Regions from separate parts of the Microbacterium terregens genome, predicted to be linked through region 2. Evidence: predicted binding sites of a transcription regulator. Region 2 holds the regulator's gene; each other region holds the start of a gene.
The links. The regulator HrcA, encoded in region 2, represses chaperone genes, less so after heat shock. The targets are predictions, from matches to a motif close to TTNGCACTCGNNNNNNNCGAGTGCNAA.
Positions count from the first base shown of each region.

Region 1 (5,887 bases), 1.1 Mb from region 2:
CTGCGCCATGACGGCGGCGATGGGGCTGTGTGCGGTCGCGGTCACCAGGGCGCGCGCGTGCGGCTCGAGCGCATCGGGAAGGTTGAGCAGGATGCCGTGCTGGATGCCGGCCCAGTGCAGGTGCGTGGTCCAGACCGGCGGAGAGCCGAGCTGTTCGACGATGCCGAGCCCGCTCACGAAGTGGGGCCGCAGTCGCCCCGGGTCGTCCACGCGCGCTGCCGCGGTGACCAGTTCGGCCAAGGGCAGCAGCAGGTACAGGTCGACCTCGGTGTGCAGGATGCTGTCGCGTGCGGCGCTCCAGGCAGCCTCCAGGGACGCGGAATCCTCGTATCGACGCGCGATCGCGACGCGGATCGCCTGGGCGAGCAGCGTGTCGCGGGCCGAGCGCGTCGAGGACGCTTCGAGGGCGTGTGTCAGGGCGCTGCGTGCCTCGCCCGGCCGGGCTTTCTGCACGGCGATCCACGAGCGCCACAGAAGCAGGCGGGTACGAGCCCACGCGCCGCCCTGTTCCCCCCGGATCGCGTTCTCGATGACATCGTGCGCGACGTCGAGGTCGCCGACGTTCATCGCGACGATGGCGGCGATCACGGCGGGGAGTTCGGGGATCGGCGCCGATGTCGCAGCGGAGGTGTACATCTCGGACGCGCGAACCAGGTCGGCGATCGCCGACTCCGTGCTGTCCGCGGTCATCGATGCGCGCAGACCGCGATCCAGCAGCTCCAGCGCCACACGGAGGGTCGAGGGCAGACCCGGTGCCTGCGCGGAATCTACGGCCTCCGGCATCCGCCCCACACCGAAGGCGGCGATCGTGGCGCGTGCGCGGGTCTCGGTGCCGACCGGGACGAGCGAGCGGTAGACGGTGTCGCTCATGCGCATCATGCCGCGCATGGACCAGATCGCCGCCGACGTGTCGGCGACGCGGTCGCTGTCCGGGATCGGACCGGACGATGGAACGCTGTCCAGGAGTGAGGCGGCGAGGTCGGCGTTTCCCGATGCCCATGCCGCCTGGGCCTGCCGCCCGATGAGGGCGGTCGGGTTCAGTCCGCAGTCCAGCGCGCCGACGTAGAGCTCGAACGCGCGGCCCGGATCGCTGTCCAGCGCGCGATCGGCGTGTTCCATGAGGGCCGCGCCGATGGCGGGATCCTGGATGCCGCCGACCCAGTCGCGGTAGCTCGAATCGCCCGCGGCCGCCGAAAGCGCGAGCCCGTCGGCGACATTGGCGCTGAGGTCGATGAGCCGCGTCACGGGAATGGTGGAGCGGACCGCCGCGCGGACGAGCGGCACCGGCTGACCGTTGCGCATCAGCAGACCCTCGGCGTACCCCTGCGCGATGATGTCGTCTCGCTCGGCGTGCAGGCGATCGTGCCCGGCGGGGGAGACGCAGAGGGCTTCGATCTCGAGGCGGAGTTCCACGGAGATCGTGTCCAGCCGGTGTGCGATGCGATCCTCCACCGCGCGCATGACCGCCCGGTGGCCGCTGTCATCGGCGCAGTCTCGCGCGTCGTGCAGCGCCAGTGCCTCAGACACCAGCCACGAGACACCGCCGGTGAACTGCAGGATGTCGTCGACACACGAACCCGCGATGACCTGGTCCGCGGCGCGGAGGTAGGTCAGCACGTCCGAGCGCGAGACGTGACCGAGCACGATGGCGGGGCGGCTTCGCTCGAGGCTCCGCGAAATGCTGGTCAGCGCGTCCACGCGCGGCCAGGGACGACTCGTGACGACCAATGCCGCATCGGGGTCTTCGGCGCGCGCCCGGATCGAAGCGATCCGCGGGGAGTCGAGCAGGTGCAGATCATCGACCAGCAGCGCCTGCGAGGCGGGTACTCGCGAGACGTCCACCGAATCGCCCCACAGGAGCGGGGCGGCATCGCGGTCGGCCAGGAGACGGTGCAGCTCGCGCAGCATCGTCGATTTGCCGGAGCCGGCGTTGCCCACCACGACCGCCCGCGCGGGACTGTCGCCCGCAGTGGCGATCGACTCCATCACCGGCCGTGCCTGGCGCTCCCAGATGAAGAGGGCCTCGGCATCCGCCAGCGCGTTCTGCTCAGACTGAACGGTTGACATCGTCACGGATCAGGCGGGGATGTCGGGGCTGGGACTCCCGGTGGGTGCTGGGGTGGAGGTATCTCCGACGTCGCCGCCTTCTCCTTCGCCGCCCCCGCCTTCGGTGCCTCCACCGGTTTCGGTACCTCCACCGGTTTCGGTACCTCCACCGGTTTCGGTGCCTCCACCACCTTCGGTGCCTCCACCTTCGGTGCCTCCGCCTTCGGTGCCTCCACCGGTTTCGGTGCCTCCACCGGTTTCGGTTCCTCCACCGGTTTCGGTGCCTCCACCGGTTTCGGTTCCTCCACCGGTTTCGGTGCCTCCACCGGTTTCGGTGCCTCCGCCTTCGGTGCCTCCACCGGTTTCGGTACCTCCACCGGTTTCGGTGCCTCCACCGGTTTCGGTGCCTCCACCGGTTTCGGTGCCTCCACCGGTACTCGTTGTGGGCTTCGGCGCCGCCGGGGCCTGCGAGGTGGCGCTCTGCGGAGTCGTCGGCTTGGCCGTGGTCTGCGTGGCGGGCGGCGCAACCGGCGTCGCGCTGCGACGCGGGTTGGGGTTGGAGCCGGTGGACTGCCGGGGCGCGTCGTCGTTGATCACCGGTGCCGCTTCGACGACCGGTGCCGCCGGCACGACCGGCTCGGCGATCGCCGGCGTTTCCGGCGCCGCTGTCGATGTCGTCGGGGACGGCGACCGGTCGGCGGTGCCGGAACCCGCGGTCATCGTGCTCGCGAAGACGATCGCGGCCGCGATCGTCAGGGCGGCGCCGCCGAGAACGAACGGCGAGGACTTGCGTGCCTTGCTCACCGGCGAGACGAAGTTCGGTGCACCATCCGCTGCGGCCGCGGCATCCGCGTCGAGCAGGGCGAGCTCGGATCCGGCCGCGCTGTCGGCGATGAGCGCCAGCGCCGTGCCGCCGGCGAGGGCGAGATGCTTGTCGTTGAGGCGGATGAGCGCCGTGCGGGCCGCGCCGAGAGCGATGGCCGCCTTGGGATCGGCGTCGATGGCGATGGGCCGGTCGAACCTCTCGGAAAGACGCTGAGCGACGAACGGGATGCGGGACGAGCCGCCGATGAGAAGAATCGACTCGAGGGCTTCGGGCTCCAGTCCGGCGGAGTCGAGCGCGTCGTCGAGTGCGTCCATCGTCGTGTCCAGCGATCCGCTGATCATGTCCTCGAATTCGGACCGAGTGAGGCGCACGCTGGTGTGAGTCGGAGGAACGACGACCGGGACGGTCGCCTCGGAGTCGAAGGACAGCGCTTCCTTGGCATCGACGGACTCTCGACGCAGCTGAGAGAGCGAGAGGCGCATGGCGGGGTCGCTCATGTCGAGGGATCCGACATCCAGACCCGCAGCGCCGACGACGTGGCGCATCACGGCGTCGTCGAAGTCCACGCCGCCGAGGTTGTCGATGCCGACGGGCTCGCCGATGAGCGCGAAGGAGCCGTCGATCTCCTTGCGGAGGATGACGGAGTCGAAGGTGCCGCCGCCGAGGTCGTAGACCGCGAGGGTCTCGCCCATCTCCAGGGCGCGTGATGCCTCGTAGTGGCGTGCCGCAGCCTCGGGCTCGGTGATGAGCTCCACCTCGCCGACGCCCTCGCGGTGCAGTGCCGACCGGATCAGCTCGATCCGGTGGCCGCCCCACGCGGTGGGGTGCGTCAGTGAGACCGCCTCGGGCCGGCGACCCTCGCGCTCGGTGACCAGCGCGACGATCGACGCGACCGTCTGCGCATACAGCTGCTCGGCCGGTAGAGAACGGTCGCCGACGACGATCGGAACCTCATCGCCGATGCTGCGCTTGAACTCGCGGATCAGCCGCTCGGGCTGCGTGACTCCGCGCCGTTCAGCGGCATCGCCGAAAGACAGTTCCCCGTCGTCTCCGACGAACACGACCGTGGCGACGCTGTCGCTCTTGCGGCCCAGCGCAAACGGCGCTGTGACGATGCTGCCGTCTGCCGCGACGCGCGCGGTAGCTGCTGCTATCCGGCTCGTCCCCACATCGACTGCCAGAAAATATGACACCTCTGTCATGTCTCGTTCCCCCAAGAACTAGACGTGCGACTTCCCCCAGATATGTCTACCACCGCTGGGGCCCGTAAGCGAGAGTCGTGGGGCTCTGTATGTCGAATTGCCACGAATTGTTTCCGCTTCGTACTTCTGAAGCGATGAGCACAATTCGCGGCCCCTGATACATGAGACCGATGACTCTCGCATGACGCCCACCAACCCCCTCAGATTCTGGAGCGTCACGGCCCAGCATGACACAAGCGGCGTCTGCACGGGGCGCCCCCGGCGCATCCGTGTTACGTCCTCATTGGCACTCACGTTGCATGAGTGCCAGTGCTTGCCTAGACTGAGACTTAGCACTCTCACCTCGAGGGTGCTAACAAGTCTTGAGTTTCAAGGAAAGCAGAGGTACACCCGTGTCGGTTTCCATCAAGCCGCTCGAGGATCGCATCGCCATCCGCCAGGTCGAGGCCGAGCAGACCACGGCGAGCGGTCTGGTCATCCCGGACACCGCTAAGGAGAAGCCCCAGGAGGGCGAGGTCGTAGCGGTCGGACCCGGTCGCATCGACGACAACGGCAACCGCGTTCCGCTCGACGTCGCCGTGGGCGATCTCGTGCTCTACAGCAAGTACGGCGGCACCGAGGTCAAGTTCGGTGCAGACGAGTTCCTCGTTCTGTCGGCGCGCGACGTCCTTGCGGTCGTCGTCCGCTAACACCCGCAGGTCTGAAAGGTCCGGATGCCTCGGCATCCGGACCTTTCGCGTGCCCGGGCTTCACTCGCCGGTGGTTGCTCCGCGGTCCCCGCACTGCGCAGCACCCGTACGCTGGGTGAGTGACCCGTGATCTCTCTTCCGCGCCCGGCGCGGCATCCGGTTCACCCGAACCCGACCAGCCCGCATCCGCCCAGGACGCCCCACCGCTGGATGCCGCGCGCGAGCGCTCGCTCGGCGGCATCTACGCCTTCACGGCCTACCTGCTGTGGGGCTTCTTGCCGCTGTACTTCCTGCTGCTGGCCCCCACGGGCCCGTGGGAACTGGTCGCGTGGCGCATCCTGCTGTCGCTCGCGTTCTGCGCGATCCTGCTGACTGTTCTGCGCGGCTGGGGGCGACTCGCGGCGATCGTTCGGCAGCCGCGCCTGCTGCTGTGGACCGCTCTGGCCGGAGCGCTGATCTACGTCAACTGGCAGGTCTTCATCATCGCCGCGCTGACCGGGCACGTCATCGAGACGAGCCTGGGCTACTTCATCAATCCGATCGTGACGGTGGTGCTCGGGGTGCTGGTGCTGCGCGAGCGCCTGCGCCTCACGCAGTGGATCGCCCTCGCCCTGGCCGCGATCGCGGTCGGTGTGATCGTCGTGGGGTACGGCGCGTTCCCCTGGGTCGCACTGACGCTGGCGTTCTCGTTCGGCATCTACGGCCTCGTCAAGAAGCGCCTCGGTCCCTCCGTCGACGCCGTCAGCGGCCTGACGCTCGAGACGGTCTGGCTCGTTCCGGTGGCGAGCGTGATCCTCATCGTGGTCGGCTCCACCACGGGACTGACGATGGGTGCCGCCGGACCGTGGCACGCGGTGCTGCTGTGCCTGGTCGGGGTGGTCACCGCCATCCCGCTGCTGCTCTTCGCCGCCGGCGCGCGCCGCGTGCCGCTGACCGTGATCGGGCTGCTGCAGTTCGCGGCGCCCATCCTGCAGTTCATCATCGGCGCGTGGCTGCTGGGCGAGCCGATGCCGCTCGAGCGCTGGATCGGGTTCGGGCTGGTGTGGTTCGCGCTGGTCGTGCTCACGGTCGACTCGCTGGTGTTCGCGCGCCGCGGGCGCGGCGTCTCGGACGTCGGCGAGCTC
Region 1 covers NZ_BAAAWH010000001.1:997,992-1,003,878, forward strand. Annotated here, with positions in the region: gene ABD655_RS04525 (helix-turn-helix transcriptional regulator) at 1-2,067, opposite strand, end outside; gene ABD655_RS04530 (Hsp70 family protein) at 2,077-4,074, opposite strand; gene groES (co-chaperone GroES) at 4,467-4,763, shown strand; gene rarD (EamA family transporter RarD) at 4,970-5,887, shown strand, end outside.
Region 1: a site for HrcA is predicted at 4,358-4,384, ahead of groES (co-chaperone GroES). Genes of this name have one in related genera too.

Region 2 (5,887 bases):
CAAGTGCTACGGCGGCGACATCACCCGCAAGCGCAAGCTCCTCGAGAAGCAGAAGGAGGGCAAGAAGCGCATGAAGATGGTCGGCCGCGTCGAAGTCCCTCAGGAGGCGTTCATCGCCGCGCTGTCGGGGGACACCGAGACCAAAGACAAGAAGTAGTTCCTGGTGGCATCCGATCGCGCCTTCAGGAACCCGAAGTAGGCTGGAATCCATGCGCCGCGGCACCTTCAGGGACGAGACGGTCGACTATGCCGCCGTCGGGGCGACCCAGGCGGCAGATCTGATGCACTACCCGCCCGAGCGAAGCCTGCCCGCGGAGGAGTCGTGGCGGATCGGCAGCGGCCAGGCGCGGTTCGAGAGCGCGGGCGACGCGCTCCTGTCGTGGGGTGCCCAGCGCGGCGCAGGTCTCGAGCTGAGCGATGTGCGTCCTGCCGCGGGACCGATGTACTCCGGTGTGAGCTTCGACGCAGAAGGCCATCCGCTCGCGCCGAGCAAGCTCGAGGCCGATCAGCGCTTCGACTCGGACGGAACGCCCTACGTCGGCCCCGGGACCACCGTCCGCGTCGACGGTCGCATCCGCGGGATGAGTGCGGACGCGGAGTTGCGGGTCATCTTCTCGATCGAGGAGCCGCGGCGGGTCGGGTTCGCGCTGGGCACGGTCGGTGACTCGGTCGTCAGCGGCGAAGAGTCCTTCATGGTGCAGTGGTACGACAACGATGAGGTGTGGTTCACCGTGCGCGCCTTCGATGCGCCCTCCGCGCTGCTGTACCGCGTCTTCCCGCGGCTGGTCCGGCGCCGGCGTCGTGAGCTGTTCACGCGCTACCTCCGCGCGATCTCGCCGCTGTACACGACTCCCTGATGGGCTCGGCGCTCCCGCTCGGTGAGCCCGTGCCGCGGGACGGGTCGCTTGAGGTCGCGATCGACCCGACAGCGCAATTCGGGGTGTATCTCCACGTGCCGTTCTGCCGTGTGCGATGCGGGTACTGCGATTTCAACACGTACACCGCGGACGAGCTGCGCGGTGCGCGCCAGGACCAGTACGCCGACACCCTCCTGCGTGAGGTGCAGCACGCCCGGCACGTGCTTTCCGACATCGGGCCGATCCGGCCCGCCGCCACCGTGTTCTTCGGCGGCGGCACACCGACGCTGCTGCCCCCCGGCGACCTGGCGCGCATGCTCGACGGTGTTCGCGCCGCGTTCGGTGTCCAGCCGGATGCCGAGGTGAGCGTCGAGGCCAACCCCGACACCGTGACCGACGCGACCGCGACGGCGCTCGCTGCCGCCGGGGTCACCCGGCTGTCCATCGGCATGCAGTCGGCGGTCCCGCACGTTCTGGCGGCGCTGGATCGCACCCACGCACCCGCCAACGTCCGCACCGCGGTCGAGGCCGCGCGCGGCGCGGGACTGGATGTGAGCCTGGATCTGATCTACGGCGCCCCGGGCGAATCGCTGGAAGACTGGCGCACCTCCCTCGAGGCGACTGTCCTCCTCGAGCCGGATCACATCTCCGCGTATGCGCTGATAGTGGAGGAGGGCACCAAGCTCGCCCGCCAGATCCGTCGTGGCGAAGTGGTTACGCCGGACGACGACCTTCAAGCGGACATGTACGAGCTCGCGGACGACCTTCTGGGCAGCGCCGGCTACGAGTGGTACGAAGTGTCCAACTGGGCCCGTGACGCGGCGCACCGATCGCGTCACAACATGGCGTACTGGCAAGGTGCGGATTGGTGGGGTTTCGGTCCCGGCGCCCACAGCCACATCGCCGGCGTGCGGTTCTGGAACGTGAAGCACCCCGCCGCGTACGCGCAGCGACTGGCGGCCGGCGAGTCTCCCGCGGCGGCACGCGAACGACCGGATGCCGCGGCCAGCGCTCTGGAGAGCGTTCTGCTGCGCACCCGGGTCCGTGAGGGTCTGCCGATCTCCGAACTGCGGGGGGAGGGACGGCACGCGATCGCTGCCCTGATCGCCGATGGTCTGATCGAGGGCTCGGCGGCGGTGCACGGCCGCGTCGTCCTGACCCGCCAGGGTCGTCTGCTTGCGGACGCCGTGGTGCGCGCGCTCACGGACTGACGAGCCTCCCGCTCCCGTCCTCGACGATCCGGTAGAATTGGCACTCAGTTCGTGGGAGTGCCAATTCGGCCGTGAGCGCGTAGGGAGGCGAAATGGTCACCGATCGAGGCCTGCAGGTGCTGCGGGCGATCGTGCAGGACTTCGTCGACACACGTGAACCCGTCGGCAGCAAGGCCATCGTCGAGCGTCACGCCTTCGGGGTGTCCGCCGCGACGATCCGCAACGACATGGCCCTGCTGGAGGACGAAGAGCTCATCGCGGCGCCGCACACGTCGTCGGGGCGCATACCCACCGACAAGGGCTATCGCGTTTTCGTCGACCATCTCGCCGAGGTGCGTCCACTGTCGCCGGCTCAGCGCAGCGCGATCTCGGCCTTCCTCGACGGGCCCGGCGACCTCGATGACGTGCTCGTGCGGACGGTACGCGCCCTGACTCAGCTGACCGGCCAGGTCGCCATCGTGCAGTACCCCTCTTTCGCGCGGGCGACGATCTCACACGTCGAGCTCGTGCAGCTCGGGGGCGGGCGCATGCTCGTGATCCTGGTCACCGACACCGGCCGGGTATCGCAACGGCTCGCGTTCGTGCGCGACGAGTTCGACGATGACGATCTGGCACGAGTGCGCACCGATGTCGCCACGCTGCTCGTGGGCAGACCTGTGCGTGAAGGCGCCCAGCGTGTCGAAGAGCGCCTCGCACGGCAGGACGCCGTGCAGTCCCCTCAGGATGTCGCGACCGAGGCGATCGTGCGGGTCCTCGCCGAAGAGCTCGAGGAGTTCCGTCACGACCGGCTCGTGATGGCCGGCGCGGCCAACCTGGCTCGGAGCGAGTCCGATTTTCGCGGAAGCATCTACCCGCTGCTCGAGGCCATCGAGGAGCAGGTCACGCTCATGAAGCTGATGAGCGAGATGGTCGCCGACGACCACGGTCTGGCTGCCAGCATCGGACGCGAGAACGAGCCTTTCGGCCTGGGCGAGGCCTCGGTCGTGGCAAGCGAGTACGACGCGACCGGCGCTCGAGCCCGCGTGGGTCTGCTCGGCCCCACGCGGATGGACTACCCGACGAACTTCGCGGCGGTGCGTGCCGTCGCGCGTTATCTCACCCGGATGCTCGACGAAGACGAGAGTGCCCGCTGACGCGGCATCCGGAATCAGACGATCCCGCGCTCTGCGCGGGCAGGAAGGCAATTTGTGGTCGACCACTACGAGGTCCTCGGAGTCGCGCGCGATGCGACTGCGGATGAGATAAAGAAGGCGTACCGGCGTCTTGCACGACAGCTTCATCCCGATGTCAACCCGGGGGATGATGCGTCCGAGCAGTTCAAGCTCGTGACCCACGCGTACGACGTCCTGAGCGACCCGGATCAGCGGGCGCGTTATGACGTGGGCGGAAACGAATCGCCGTTCGGTGGCGGCGCCCAGGGCTTCGGGGGCTTCGGGGACATCTTCGAGACGTTCTTCGGGTCCGGCGGCGGCCAGCGGGCCGGAAGGCCGCGGTCCCGTCGCGAGCGCGGACAGGACGCGCTGGTCCGGGTGACCCTCGATCTGAAGGACGTCGTGTTCGGCGTCCATCGCGACATCGATGTCGACACGGCGGTGCTGTGCGACACGTGCCACGGATCGTGCACCCAGCCCGGCACCTCTCCCGTCACGTGCGACATCTGCCACGGTTCGGGCCATGTGCAACGGACCGTGCGGAGCCTCCTGGGCAACGTCGTCACCAGCCAGCCCTGCGGGTCCTGCCAGGGGTACGGCACGACGATTCCCTACCCGTGCGCCACCTGCCAGGGTCAGGGCCGCGTTCGTGCCCGACGCACGGTCTCCCTCGACATCCCCGCAGGGGTGGAGACGGGTCTGCGCCTGCAGCTTCCCGGATCCGGCGAGGTCGGCCCCGCCGGCGGACCGAACGGAGACCTCTACATCGAGGTCACCGTCTCTCCCGACGAGGAGTTCAGCCGTGACGGTGACGACCTGCTCGCCACGCTCGAAGTGTCGATGCCCGATGCCATCCTCGGAACCACCACCACCATCGAGTCACTCGACGGACCGGTCGACTTGGAGATCCGCGCAGGCGTACAGGGCGGCGATGTCCTGACGATCAAGGGTCGCGGCATCACTCCTCTTCGCGGCACACAGCGTGGCGACCTCCGCGTCGGCGTTCACGTCGTCACCCCCACTCGACTCGACGCGAAGGAGCGCGCCCTGGTCGAGGAGTTCGCAAAGCGGACCAAGTCCCCGCCGCCGCGACTCGCGGAATTCCACCAGGGGCTGTTCGCGAAGCTGCGCGACCGCTTCCGGAACGGCTGACGCCATGGCCCTCCACTTCCTGCTGCCGTCGGACACGGTCCAGAACGGCGCGGTGGATGTGCAGGCCGGTGGCACGATCGTCCTGACCGGCGCCGAGGCGCATCACGCGGCGTCGGTGCGCCGAGTGCGCATCGGCGAGGACGTGACGGTCGGCGACGGGCGGGGCACATGGCTCACGGGGGAGTGCGAAGCAGTGTCGCCGCACGAGGTCGTCGTGCGGATCACGGCGCGGACCGAGATCCCGGCTTCGTCGCCTCGCATCGTGCTCGCGCAAGCGCTGGCCAAAGGCGATCGGGACGAACTCGCGGTCCAGGCCGCGACCGAGCTCGGAGTCGACGAGATCGTTCCGTGGCAGGCTGCCCGCAGCGTTTCGCGGTGGGACTCGGCCAAGGCCGATAAGGGACGCAACCGGTGGGCGGCGATCGTGCGCGAAGCGGCCAAGCAGGCGCACCGTGCGTGGCTGCCGGATGTCACGCCGCTGGCGACGGCCGCCGGTCTGGCGTTGCGGGCCGCGGCATCCCGTGTCGTGGTGCTCGCACCCTCTGCAGATGTGCGTCTGACCGATATCGGCATCGACCCGGCCGAGACGCGCGAGGTGATCCTCGTCGTCGGGCCCGAAGGCGGCATCGCCCCGGACGAGCTGCTGCTCTTCCAACGCAGCGGAGCGACCGTGGCGCGGCTGGGGGACACCGTGCTGCGCACCTCGACCGCCGGTCCTGCCGCGTTGGCGGTCGTCAACGCCGCGCTCGGCCGCTGGTGAGCGCCCGCCGCAGGGAATGGGCCGCCGGTAGACTGGTCCGATGAGCGAACCGTCGATCTTCACCCGCATCCTCAAGGGCGAGATCCCCTCCGAGATCATCGCCGAGACGGAGAACGCGTTCGCGATCCGAGACATCGCCCCCCGCGCGCCGGTGCACCTCCTGGTCATCCCGAAATCCGGCGAGTACCGCAACGTGGTTGAGCTCGCTGCGGGGGATCCCGACCTGCTTGCCGAGCTGATCGGCCTGGCGAACTCCGTTGCCGCGGAGCATGCGGGCGGCGATTTCCGCCTGGTCTTCAACACGGGCTCCGGCGCGGGCCAGACCGTTTTCCACGTCCACGGACATGTGCTGTCCGGCGACCTGACCGAATCGAGCCTCGGTGGCTGACGAATCCGACGAGACCGCCGTGGAACGCCTGTACGCGGACGGGGTCGCGATGGTTCAACTTCTGGGCCCCCAGGACCGGCTGCTGCGAGTGGTGGAGCGCGAGCACCCCGCGGTCGACGTGCACGTGCGCGGCAACGAGATCACCTTGACCGGGGACGCCGCGGCCGTCGCCGCCGCGCGCGGCCTCGTCGAGGAGCTCTTGGCCATGACCAAGGCCGGCCACGCGCTCGGACCCTCCGATGTCTCCTCGTCCAACCGGATCCTCCAATCCGAGGGCGGCCCGCGCCCCTCCGAAGTGCTGGGCGAGGCCATCCTGTCCTCGCGGGGACGCATCATCCGGCCGAAGACCCTCGGACAGAAGTCGTACG
Region 2 covers NZ_BAAAWH010000001.1:2,063,581-2,069,467, reverse strand. Annotated here, with positions in the region: gene lepA (translation elongation factor 4) at 1-157, shown strand, start outside; gene ABD655_RS09470 (DUF1990 domain-containing protein) at 210-857, shown strand; gene hemW (radical SAM family heme chaperone HemW) at 857-2,068, shown strand; gene hrcA (heat-inducible transcriptional repressor HrcA) at 2,161-3,201, shown strand; gene dnaJ (molecular chaperone DnaJ) at 3,256-4,371, shown strand; gene ABD655_RS09450 (16S rRNA (uracil(1498)-N(3))-methyltransferase) at 4,376-5,131, shown strand; gene ABD655_RS09445 (HIT domain-containing protein) at 5,172-5,519, shown strand; gene ABD655_RS09440 (PhoH family protein) at 5,569-5,887, shown strand, end outside.

Region 3 (5,887 bases), 1.2 Mb from region 2:
GAAAATTCAGGAGACCCCATGACGAACATCCTCTGGTTCACGGAGATGGGCATGGCCGACGTTCACCAGGTCGGCGGCAAGAACGCCTCGCTGGGCGAGATGGTGTCGAATCTGTCGCATCTCGGCGTCAGCGTGCCCGGAGGCTTCGCGACGACCGCGGACGCCTACCGGGACTTCCTCGCCGCCGACGGCCTCTACGAGCGCATCAAGACCGTCGTCGAGGAGCTCGACGTGGCCGATGTCGCCGAACTGGCCCGCGTCGGGGCGAACGTGCGCGAGTGGATCGAACAGCAGCCACTGCCGGCGCAGCTGGATGCCGACATCCGCACCGCGTACGCGTCCCTCGTGGCGGCCGACCCGCAGCCCGAGACCGTCTCCTGGGCGGTGCGTTCGAGCGCGACGGCGGAGGATCTGCCGGACGCGTCGTTCGCCGGCCAGCAGGAGACGTTCCTGAACATCAGCGGGATCGACAACGTGCTGGCCGCGATCCGCAGCGTGTTCGCTTCGCTGTACAACGACCGGGCGATCGCGTACCGCGTGCACCACGGGTTCGAGCATCACGACGTCGCGCTCTCGGCGGGGATCCAGAGGATGGTGCGCTCGGATGTCGGCGCCTCGGGCGTGCTGTTCACCGTCGACACGGAATCCGGGTTCGATCGGGCGGTGTTCATCACCAGCTCCTACGGACTGGGCGAGGCGGTCGTGCAGGGAGCAGTGAACCCCGATGAGTTCTACGCGTACAAGCCCGCCCTCCGTGAGGGCCGCCCTGCGATCCTGAAGCGATCGCTGGGCGAGAAGGCGTTGAAGATGGTCTACGCCGAAGGGACCCATATCGGCGGCAGCACCGTTTTCACGGATGTTCCGCGGCCCCAGCGCGCGCAGTTCAGCATCACGGATGCCGAGGTCGAAGAACTCGGTCGGCAGGCGCTGACGATCGAGGAGCACTACGGACGCCCGATGGACATCGAGTGGGGCAAGGACGGGATCGACGGCAAGCTCTACATCCTGCAGGCGCGCCCCGAGACCGTCGTCTCGCGTACGGACGGCAACGTGACCCGCCGGTTCGTCCTGGGCCGGCCGGGCACGGTGATCACGGTCGGCCGGGCCATCGGTCAGAAGATCGGCGCCGGATCGGTTCGTGTGATGACCTCGCTGGCACAGATGGATCAGTTCGCGGCCGGCGATGTCCTGGTCGCGGACATGACCGACCCCGACTGGGAGCCGATCATGAAGCTGGCCTCGGCGATCGTGACCAATCGCGGCGGCCGCACCTGTCACGCGGCGATCATCGCGCGTGAGCTCGGCATCCCTGCCGTCGTCGGCACCGGCGATGCGACCCTCGTGCTGCAGGACGGACGAGACGTCACCGTCTCGTGTGCGGACGGCGACAACGGCTTCGTGTACGAAGGCATCCTGGGATTCGAGGAGGTCGTGACCCGCCTGGACGAGATGCCGGAGAGCCCCACGAAGATCATGCTCAACGTGGGCACACCGGACCAGGCGTTCGCGTTCTCGAAGCTGCCGAACAAGGGCGTAGGGCTCGCTCGGCTCGAATTCCTCATCAACCGCCAGATCGGCATCCACCCCCGTGCTCTCCTGGACTACGACACCCTGGAGCCCGCGCTGCGTGCCGAGATCGCGGACCGCATCGCGGCGTACCCGACCCCGCGCGACTACTTCGTGCAGCGTGTCGCAGAGGGCGTGTCGATGATCGCCGCTGCCTTCGCACCGGAGCCCGTGATCGTGCGCCTGTCGGACTTCAAGTCCAACGAGTACGCGAACCTGATCGGGGGCGAGCTGTACGAGCCGCACGAAGAGAACCCGATGCTCGGCTACCGCGGCGCATCCCGGTACATCTCGTCCGATTTCCGCGAGTGCTTCGACATGGAGTGCGAGGCTCTGAAGTTCGTGCGCGACGAGATGGGCCTGACCAACGTCGAGATCATGGTGCCATTCGTGCGCACGGTCGGAGAGGCCCAGGCCGTCATCGAGCTGCTCGCGCAGAACGGCCTGCGTCGCGGCGAGAACGGGCTGCGCGTCATCATGATGTGCGAGCTGCCCGCCAACGCCGTCCTCGCCGACGAGTTCCTGGAGTACTTCGACGGGTTCTCGATCGGCTCCAACGACATGACTCAGCTCACCCTCGGCCTGGACCGCGACTCGGGCCTGGTCGCGGCAACCTTCGACGAACGCGACCCCGCCGTTCTGAAGATGCTGTCGATGGCGATCGAGGCATGCCGGCGCGCGGGCAAGTACGTCGGGATCTGCGGCCAAGGACCCAGCGACCACCCCGACCTGGCCGACTGGCTCGTCGGGCAGGGAATCGAGTCCATGTCGCTGAACCCGGACACCGTCGTGGAGACCTGGCTGCGGCTCGCGAAGCTGCAGGCGACCCTCGTGCATTAGATTGGACGTCTGCTCGGCCATGTAGGCCGAGGCGGTCGAGCCTCCTCGTGAGACCCGATCCGGGGCTAGAAACCTCCGGCATCCGTCAAACGATTCGGAGGTTTCTCCATGTCTACGCCCCTGCCCTCCCACCGCAGATGGTGGGTCCTCGCCGTTGTCTCCCTGACCCAGCTCGTCGTCGTCCTCGACGGCACGATCGTCAACATCGCCCTCCCGCAGGCGCAGGAAAGCCTCGGCCTCACCGACAGCCAGCGTCAGTGGGTCATCACCGCGTACGCGCTGGCGTTCGGCGCGCTGCTGCTCCTCGGCGGCCGGGTCGCCGACTACTGGGGACGCAAGCGCACGTTCATCGTGGGGATGGTCGGCTTCGCACTGGCATCCGCCTACGGTGGCTTCGCCCAGACCGGGGTCGACCTCATCGTCGCCCGGGGACTGCAGGGCGCGTTCGCCGCGCTGCTCGCTCCCGCCGCTCTCGCCCTGCTGACCGTGACTTTCCCGACCGGCAAGGACCGCAACATCGCGTTCGCCGTTTTCGGCACGGTCGCGGGAGCCGGGGCGTCGGTCGGCCTCGTCCTCGGCGGCGTGCTGACCGAGTTCCTGGACTGGAGATGGTGCCTGCTGGTCAACGTGGTCTTCGTCGCCGTCGGCCTGGTCGGCGCGTTCGCCGTGCTCGCAGAGAGCAGGGCCGACGGCGACAACCGCTACGACATCCTCGGGGCGGTCACCGTGACCCTCGGACTCGGGTCCCTCGTCTACGGATTCAGCCTGGCCGAGACCGGGTGGGGCAGCCCGCTCACGATCACGTTCCTTGCGGGGGGAGTCGCGCTGCTGGTGCTGTTCGTGTGGATCGAGACCCGCACCGCCCAGCCGCTGCTTCCGCTCCGGATCGTCACCAACCGGATGCGCGGTGGCGCGTTCCTGATCCAGGCGATCGCCGGGAGCGTGATGATCGGGTCCACTCTCTATCTGACCTTCCACCTGCAGATCGTGATGCAGATGTCGGCGCTGCAGGCAGGTCTGGCGAGCCTGCCGCTGCCCGTTGCGACCATGGTGGTGGCACCGTTGGCCGTTCGGCTGCTGCCTCGCATCGGTCCGCGCCCTCTCATGACCGTCGGCCCCCTGATCGTGGCGGGGAGCCTGTGGTACCTCAGCTTCATCACCGTCACGGGCAGTTACGTCGTTCAGGTGCTGCCCGCGCTGATCGTGATGGGTGCCGGGATGGCCCTGGTCTTCGTGCCGCTGCAGAACGTCGCGCTGAGCGGGGTCGCCCCCGACGACGCCGGTGCCGCCTCGGCCGTGGCCAACTCGGCGATGCAGATCGGCGGCTCCATCGGTCTTTCGATCTTCACCGCCGTCTACGTCGTCGCGCTCGGCAGTCACACCGCGGCCGAGCCCACGGCGCTGGCCGGCGCGTACTCGGCGACGTTCATCGCCGCGGCGATCGGGATGCTGGTGGCCGCCGTTCTCGCGGTGACCATGATCCGCGAACCCGCGTCCGAACTGCTGCCGCTGCCCGAGGACGAGCCGCAGCCGGCTCACGCCGGCTGACGACGCCCGTCGCCAAGCGAAGCGAGGGCTGGCAGACTGGGCCGTGCATTCCCACGGGAGGTCGTGATGAGACTCGTTCAGGTGGCCGTTCACGCGGATGATCTCGACCGTGCGACAGAGTTCTACACCGTGCTTCTCGATGCGCCGCCGCTCGCGCGCTTCGATCCGGGGCTGGTCTTCTTCGACCTCGACGGCGTTCGGCTGCTGCTGGATCGGAATGCACCGACATCCCTGCTGTACCTCCACGTGGAGAACGTGCACGACACGCTCGACAAGCTCGACGGACTGGCCGATCTCGTCTCGCCGCCCCACGTCATCTTCTCGCACCATGACGAGACGCTCGGGCCGGCAGGTCACGACGAGTGGCAGGCCTTCATCAAGGATTCCGAGGGCAACACGGTGGGTCTGGTCGCCTTCCAGAAACCCTGAGATCCGCGCGGTCACTGTCATCGGACCCCGCCGCCTGTCGCTACCCGCCGCCACGGCATCCGCATTCTTGACGTCGTCAGAGTATTGGCACTCGAAGGGGCACAGTGCTAATCTGGACGTAGTTGAGCCGACACGACTCAACTCTCAGATGCACATGCACCGGACAGTCATCCGGACGAAACGACAAGGAGACGAATCATGGCCGCTTACGACCCCTTCCGTGAACTCGACCGCTTCGCGTCGACTCTGTTCGACACGCGCCGCGGGCCACGCCGCATGCCGATGGATCTGTACCGCGACGGGGACCACTACGTGCTCACCGCTGACCTGCCCGGCATCGACCCGGGATCGGTGGACATCGACGTCGATGGTCAGCTGCTGACGATCCGCGCCGAGCGCACGCTCGCCGGGGGCGAGGGCGTCAAGTGGATCACACGCGAGCGCGAAGCGGCGAGCTTTCTGCGCCAGCTGAACCTCGGGCAGGGTGTCGACACCGGGAACATCGCCGCGACATACAGCAACGGCGTGCTCAACGTCACGATTCCGGTGAGCGAGAAGGCGAAGCCCCGCAAGATCGAGGTCTCCAGTGACAGCTCGTCGCCGGTGATTCAGGCCCACGAGGGCTCGGACGCGCCGCAGCCGGTCGAGCAGTAGTCACTGCGCCGCCTGACGCGAACGCCCCGGACCACTCAGGCCCGGGGCGTTCGCCGTCCCGCGTGCGGACCAGGTTAGCCTGGAGCGCGTGAGCGCCTACGTCTCCGCGTTCGAGCTGTTCTCCATCGGCATCGGACCCTCGAGCTCCCACACGGTCGGCCCGATGCGGGCCGCGCGTGATTTCGCCGTGCTCCTGCGCAGGGCCGGGCTCCTGGACTCCGTGGCGCGCGTGACGTGCACCCTGTACGGATCCCTGGGTGCGACCGGCATCGGACACGGCACGCCGGATGCCATCGTGGGCGGGCTCCAGGGGCTGTCGCCCGAGAGCGTCGATCCGGATGCTGTGCGCGCGGCGTGGACGCAATGGCCGGCCGGTCGGCAGCTCGCGCTGGACGGCACGCACCCGGTCCCCTTCGAGAAAGCCGACGTCGTCTTCGCTCCTCGGACCCGGCTGCCCGGACATCCGAACGCGCTGACGCTGGAGGCCTGGACGAGCGCTCGGCCGCGCGAGATCGATGACGGGGCGCAGCGGGCGGCAGCCGGCATCCGGACCACCGGAACCGCTGCCGTCGCGGCACGCGTGCAGGAGAGCGACGAGGGCCTCGTGCTCCGTGAGACCTATTACTCGATCGGCGGCGGCTTCATCCGCCGCGAGGGCGAGCCGCCGCGTGTTGCCACCAGCGCCTTCCCGCTCGCGTTCGACAGCGCCGAGGCGCTGCTCCAGCTCTGCGACGAGCGTGGAATCACGATCGCCGAGGCCGCCCGCATGAATGAGGAGGCGCTGCGCAGCGACGAGGAGATCGCCGCCGGACTGGACGCGATCTGGGACGCGATGGCGGCCTGCGTGGAA
Region 3 covers NZ_BAAAWH010000001.1:3,304,887-3,310,773, reverse strand. Annotated here, with positions in the region: gene ppsA (phosphoenolpyruvate synthase) at 19-2,406, shown strand; gene ABD655_RS15460 (MFS transporter) at 2,515-3,954, shown strand; gene ABD655_RS15455 (VOC family protein) at 4,021-4,383, shown strand; gene ABD655_RS15450 (Hsp20/alpha crystallin family protein) at 4,582-5,037, shown strand; gene ABD655_RS15445 (L-serine ammonia-lyase, iron-sulfur-dependent, subunit alpha) at 5,126-5,887, shown strand, end outside.
Region 3: a site for HrcA is predicted at 4,468-4,494, ahead of ABD655_RS15450 (Hsp20/alpha crystallin family protein). Genes of this name have one in related genera too.

Region 4 (5,887 bases), 770 kb from region 2:
TCGGACGGTGCCCTCGACGTTGACGTAGTCGAACCCTGCGTCGGTGAGCATGCTGGAACCGTCCGAGGCCTTCTGGTCCGAGGACGCAGCCGGGTTCTCCTCCGCCCACCAGGAACCCTGCACGGCGAATGCCGCCACGACCACGAGCAAGATCACGAGCACGAGGATCGCGGCCGGCAACCATGTCAGCAGACCGCGCCGACGCTTGGAGACAGACACACTTCAGGGTAACCACACACCTCGCTCGGGCGGGTGCGCGGCCGGCATCACGGCATGATGGGGAAGTGACGCGACGACAAATGCCCGCCTGGATATCGCTCGGCGGTGCCGTGCTGGTCGGGGTGCTGACCGCGGCACAGGCACGCATCAACGGGCAGCTCGGTGTTCGTCTCGACGACGGCCTCGTGGCAGGTCTCATATCCTTCGGGTCCGGGCTGCTGATCCTCATCGTCGTGTCCCTCGCCGTGCCGTCCGGACGCCGCGGATTCACCGCGCTCATCTCCGGGGTTCGGTCCCGCGGCATCCCGTGGTGGATGCTGGCAGGCGGTGCCGCGGGAGCCCTGACCGTGGCGACACAGGGGTTGGCCGTGGGCATCATCGGCGTCTCGCTGTTCACCGTCGGCGTGGTCGCGGGCCAGACCGTGTGCGGGCTCGTGCTGGATCGCGCCGGGTTCGGACCGGCGGGAGTGGTCGCCGTGACACTGCCGCGGCTGGCCGGCGGCGGCCTCGCGCTCGTCGCCGTCGGCATCGCCGTGGTCGGTGACGGGCTGAGCGGCATCCCGCTGTGGCTGCTGGTGCTGCCCCTGGTGACCGGTGTCGGCGTCGCGTGGCAGCAGGCGACCAACGGGCGGCTCAAGCAGCGGGTCGGATCGCCGTTCACCGCGACGCTGGTCAACTTCATCGGCGGGACGATCATCCTGGTCGTCGCCGCAGCGATCCACGTCGCGCTCGTCGGGTTGCCGGCGTCGGCGCCGACGGATCCGTGGCTGTACGTCGGCGGCGGGATCGGCGTGGTCTACATCGTGCTGTCGGCCGCGCTGGTCGCGCACACCGGCGTGCTCCTGCTCGGGCTCGGAGTCGTCGCCGGACAGCTGATCGCCTCGTTCGTGATCGACGTGGTCTGGCCGGCACCCGCGGGCCCGGGCTTTGCGCAGGCGATCAGCATGGTGATCGTCGCTCTGCTGTCTGTCGTCGTCGCGACGGTGCCGTGGCGCCGTCTGCGGCGCTAGCGGTCAGACCTCGTCCGCGGCGGCGTCGATGCGCTCGATCGAGTGCGCATCGGCGGGCAGACGCGTGAGGTGGCGGCGAGCGTCGATGCCCTTCCGTCGTCCGAGCCGCGCCTTCGCCGGCTTGCCGCCGACGTACAGCCAGCCCAGCAGTTCTTCGCGCTTGTCCAGGCCGTGCAGCTTGGCGACCGCCTTGCTGCGGGTGTAGTGACCGGTGCGCCAGATGACGCCCCAGCCGGCCTCATCCAGCAGCAGGCTCAGCACGTGCGCCACGCCCGACGCCACGGCCTCCTGCTCCCAGCGGGGGACCTTGTCGCTCTTGCGGTAACTGGCCACAACCGCGATCAGCAGAGGCGCGCGAAGCGGCTTCGTCGACGAGCCCTTGTCTCCGTTGGCCTTGTTGATCGCCCTGCCGAGGCGCTCCCGGTCGGCTCCGCGCAGCTCGATCAGACGCCAGGGCTGCAGCGACGAGTGGTCGGCGACGCGCCCTGCGGCCGAGACGAGCGTCAGCAGCTGAGCGTGTGTCGGCGCGGCATCCGTCACCTTCGACCAGGAGCGGCGCGCGCGCACCGCCTCCAGCACGGGGACGCTCATGACCCGGATTCGGGGGTGAAATCGAGTGCGAGCGAGTTCATGCAGTAGCGGTCGCCCGTGGGGGTGCCCACACCATCGGGGAAGACATGTCCCAGGTGCGACCCGCACGTCGCGCAGCGCACCTCTGTGCGCAGCATCCCGTGCGTGCGGTCTTCGATCAGCTCGACCGCCTCGGGACGCACCGACTCGTAGAAGCTCGGCCAGCCGCAGTGCGAGTCGAACTTGGTCCCGCTCTGAAACAGCTCCGTGCCGCACGCCGCGCAGGTGTAGAGCCCGGCGCGACTCTCGTCGAGAAGCTCACCCGTCCACGGGCGCTCGGTGGCAGCCTCGCGCAGCACCTCGTACTGCTCGGGAGCGAGTTCGGCACGCCACTGCTCGTCGCTCTTCTGAACGCTGTAGGTCATGGGAGTCCTCCTTAGCCAGTGTCCATTCTCGCCCACCGGAGGGCCCCCGGGTCGCGCGCGTGTACCGGATCACCACGACAATGGAACAGTGGATGCCGCCGCCGCTGTCGCCGAACGCTATCAGCGCTTCGCACTCGAAGAGGCGGCAGGTCGGTCGGCCCTCTACGCCGAGTGGGCGTCGGGCGTCGCGGACGACGACGTTCTGCAGGGCATCCTCGGGCGCATCCCGCCCGCGCGTCGGCAGCCGCCGCTCGTGTTCGCCGTCACGCGGATGCTCGGGGCACCGGAGGGGCGCTACCCGGAGTGGGCGGAGTGGGTGGTCGCGCATCAGGACGCTGTCGTGGCGGAGTGCACGCAGCGCAGCCTGCAGACCAACGACCCGCTGCGATGCGCCGCACTGCTGCCTGCGCTCAGCGGCATCGACGGTCCTCTCGCACTGCTGGAGGTCGGGGCGAGTGCCGGCCTGTGCCTGTATCCCGACCGCTACTCGTACCGCTACCGCGGTGGACCCGACCTCGACCCGCCCGACGGTGCCTCGGCGGTGATCCTCGAATCGGCGGTCCGCGGACATCCGCCTCTGCGCATGCCGGAGGTGATCTGGCGCGCCGGCGTCGACCTGGCACCCCTCGATGCGTCGGATGCCGACGACCGCCGCTTCCTGCTCAGCCTGGTCTGGCCGGGGGAGGAGGGCCGCGCCGCGCGGATAGAAGCCGCGCTCGACCTGGTCGCCCGCGAGCGGCCGCTGCTGGCGCGCCGCGACGCGACGATGCCCGGGGTGCTCGAACGGCTTGCCGCGTCCGCGCCGGCGGATGCGACCCTCGTGGTGACCACACCGGGGGTGCTCCCACACATTCCGCGGCCCGGCCGAGACCGGCTGCTCTCGATCATCGCGGGGCTGGACGCGGTCTGGGTCTCGATCGACCCGTCGGGATTGCACCGGCAGTGGAACCCCGGCATCGACGACGCCGTGCCGGGGGGATTCATCCTCGGCCGCGACGGGGTGGCGCTCGCGACGGTCGACCCGCTCGGGGCCTCCGTGGAGTGGCGCGCGGATGAGGCGGGCGAGCGGCGCTAGCGTGAGCGCGTGCCCCTCAGCGACCGCGACCGCGCCATCCTCAAGTTCGAGGCGGAGTGGCTCCGGCACGCCGGGGCGAAGGAGGAGGCGATCCGCGCCGATCTCGGTCTGTCGCCGGCACGCTACTACCAGCTCCTGGCCCGGCTGATCGACACCACCGATGCGCAGGAGCAGGATCCCATGCTCGTGAAGCGACTGCGCCGCATTCGCGACGAGCGGCAGCGGGCACGCGTCGCACGCGCCTCGGGCAGTCCCCGCTAGCCGACGCGCCGCCGCCGCCCCCGATGCCGGCCCAGCAGTCAGCACGGTCGTGGGCCGCGGGCAGGTACCATCGGGGGGTGCCGAGAACGACCTTCCCGCGGGACCGCTTCGACGACCTTCCCGCGGATGTGGGCCGGGTCGGCGCTCATCGAGCCGAGAACCCACGGATGCGCGGGTGGGTCGTCCTGTTCTGGGCGGTGCTCGCGACGGTGGTCCTCATCACGGTCGGCATCTTCGGAACGCTTCTGGTCAGTGGCCGGGTGGTGCTGTTCCCGACCCCTGAGCCGACCGTCGCCCCGCTGCCGATCGTGACGCCGGTCGTCGACCCCACCTTCGACGTCCTGGTCCTGAACGCCACCCCGGAGGCCGGGTTGGCGACGCAGACGAAGGATGTCGTGATCGCCGCAGGCTGGGCCGAGGACACCGTGCTTGCCAGCGAGGCCGGCTCGACCGACTTCGCGGAGACGACGATCTACTACTACCTCCCCGCCGACGAGGCGGCCGCGGCCGGCCTGGCGGAGGTGATCGGCGGCGCGAGGATCGAGCAGAGCGACGTGTACCAGCCGGCGGACGATCCCGAAGCGAGGCAGCTGACGATCGTCATCGGACTCGATCGCACATCGACGCCGCCGGATGCCACTCCCGCACCGTGACGGCACGGCGTGTTACACGCCGGTAAACAGTTCGATGCACGTGTGTCAACAGTCGTTCCCGACCTGATTCCGGGCCCATCCGCGTGCATACGATGGCGGTGTTCCCCGCAATACAGGAGAGTCTCATGACCCAGGGCACCGTGAAGTGGTTCAACGCCGAGAAGGGCTTCGGCTTCATCACCGTGGCAGAGGGGCAGGACGTCTTCGTCCACTACTCCAACATCGACATGAGCGGTTTTCGTGTCCTCGAGGAGGGGCAGACCGTGGAGTTCACCGTGGGTGCCGGGCAGAAAGGCCCCCAGGCGGAGTCCGTTCGCGTCGTCGTCTGACCCGCTTCTCGTTCGAAGCGCGGCATCCCCACGCAGTCGCCCGTCGACGCCGACGGCAGCATTTCCTCCCGACGCAGATGACGCCCGAGGTCGCACTCGCTTCCCGCGGCTTGCACTCGGTAGTGCCGAGTGCCAGAATGGATTAGCACTCGACACATCTGAGTGCTAAGAATTCGCATACGTCCGGGAGGGACGAGAAGACATATGGCTAAGATCATCGCTTTCGACGAGGAGGCCCGTCGTGGTCTCGAGCGCGGCCTAAACATCCTGGCTGACGCCGTCAAGGTGACACTGGGCCCCCGCGGTCGCAACGTCGTACTTGAGAAGAAGTGGGGCGCCCCCACGATCACGAACGACGGCGTCTCGATCGCTAAGGAGATCGAACTCGACGACCCGTTCGAGAAGATCGGCGCGGAGCTCGTCAAGGAGGTCGCCAAGAAGACCGACGACGTCGCTGGCGACGGCACCACCACCGCAACCGTGCTGGCCCAGGCACTTGTCCGCGAAGGCCTGCGCAACGTCGCGGCCGGCGCAGACCCCATCTCGCTGAAGCGGGGCATCGAGAAGGCCGTCCAGGCCATCTCCGACGAACTGCTCGCTTCGGCCAAGCCCGTCGAGTCGAAGGAGCAGATCGCGGCTACCGCTTCGATCTCCGCGGCTGACACCACCATTGGTGACCTGATCGCCGAGGCGATCGACAAGGTCGGCAAGGAAGGCGTCGTCACCGTCGAGGAGTCGCAGACGTTCGGCACCGAGCTCGAGCTCACCGAGGGCATGCGTTTCGACAAGGGTTTCATCAACCCTTACTTCGTCACCGACCCGGAGCGCCAGGAGGCCGTGTTCGAGGACGCGTACATCCTGATCGCCAACCAGAAGATCTCGAACATCAAGGATCTTCTGCCGATCGTCGACAAGGTGATCCAGGACGGCAAGGAGCTCGTCATCATCGCCGAGGACGTCGAGGGCGAGGCGCTTGCGACTCTCGTGCTCAACAAGATCCGCGGCATCTTCAAGTCGGCGGCCGTCAAGGCTCCCGGCTTCGGCGACCGTCGTAAGGCGCAGCTGCAGGACATCGCGATCCTCACCGGTGGCCAGGTCGTCACCGAAGAGGTCGGTCTCAAGCTGGAGAACGCCACGCTGGACCTGCTCGGCCGTGCTCGTAAGGTGATCATCACCAAGGACGAGACGACGATCATCGAAGGTGCCGGAGATGCCGCTCAGATCGAGGGTCGCGTGACCCAGATCCGCCGCGAGATCGACAACACCGACAGCGACTACGACCGCGAGAAGCTCCAGGAGCGTCTCGCCAAGCTCGCAGGTGGCGTCGCCGTCATCAAGGCGGGCG
Region 4 covers NZ_BAAAWH010000001.1:2,838,087-2,843,973, reverse strand. Annotated here, with positions in the region: gene ABD655_RS13190 (hypothetical protein) at 1-219, opposite strand, end outside; gene ABD655_RS13185 (DMT family transporter) at 300-1,229, shown strand; gene ABD655_RS13180 (nitroreductase family protein) at 1,233-1,820, opposite strand; gene msrB (peptide-methionine (R)-S-oxide reductase MsrB) at 1,817-2,224, opposite strand; gene ABD655_RS13170 (DUF2332 family protein) at 2,313-3,299, shown strand; gene ABD655_RS13165 (DUF3263 domain-containing protein) at 3,309-3,560, shown strand; gene ABD655_RS13160 (LytR C-terminal domain-containing protein) at 3,638-4,213, shown strand; gene ABD655_RS13155 (cold-shock protein) at 4,339-4,542, shown strand; gene groL (chaperonin GroEL) at 4,747-5,887, shown strand, end outside.
Region 4: a site for HrcA is predicted at 4,685-4,711, ahead of groL (chaperonin GroEL). Genes of this name have one in related genera too.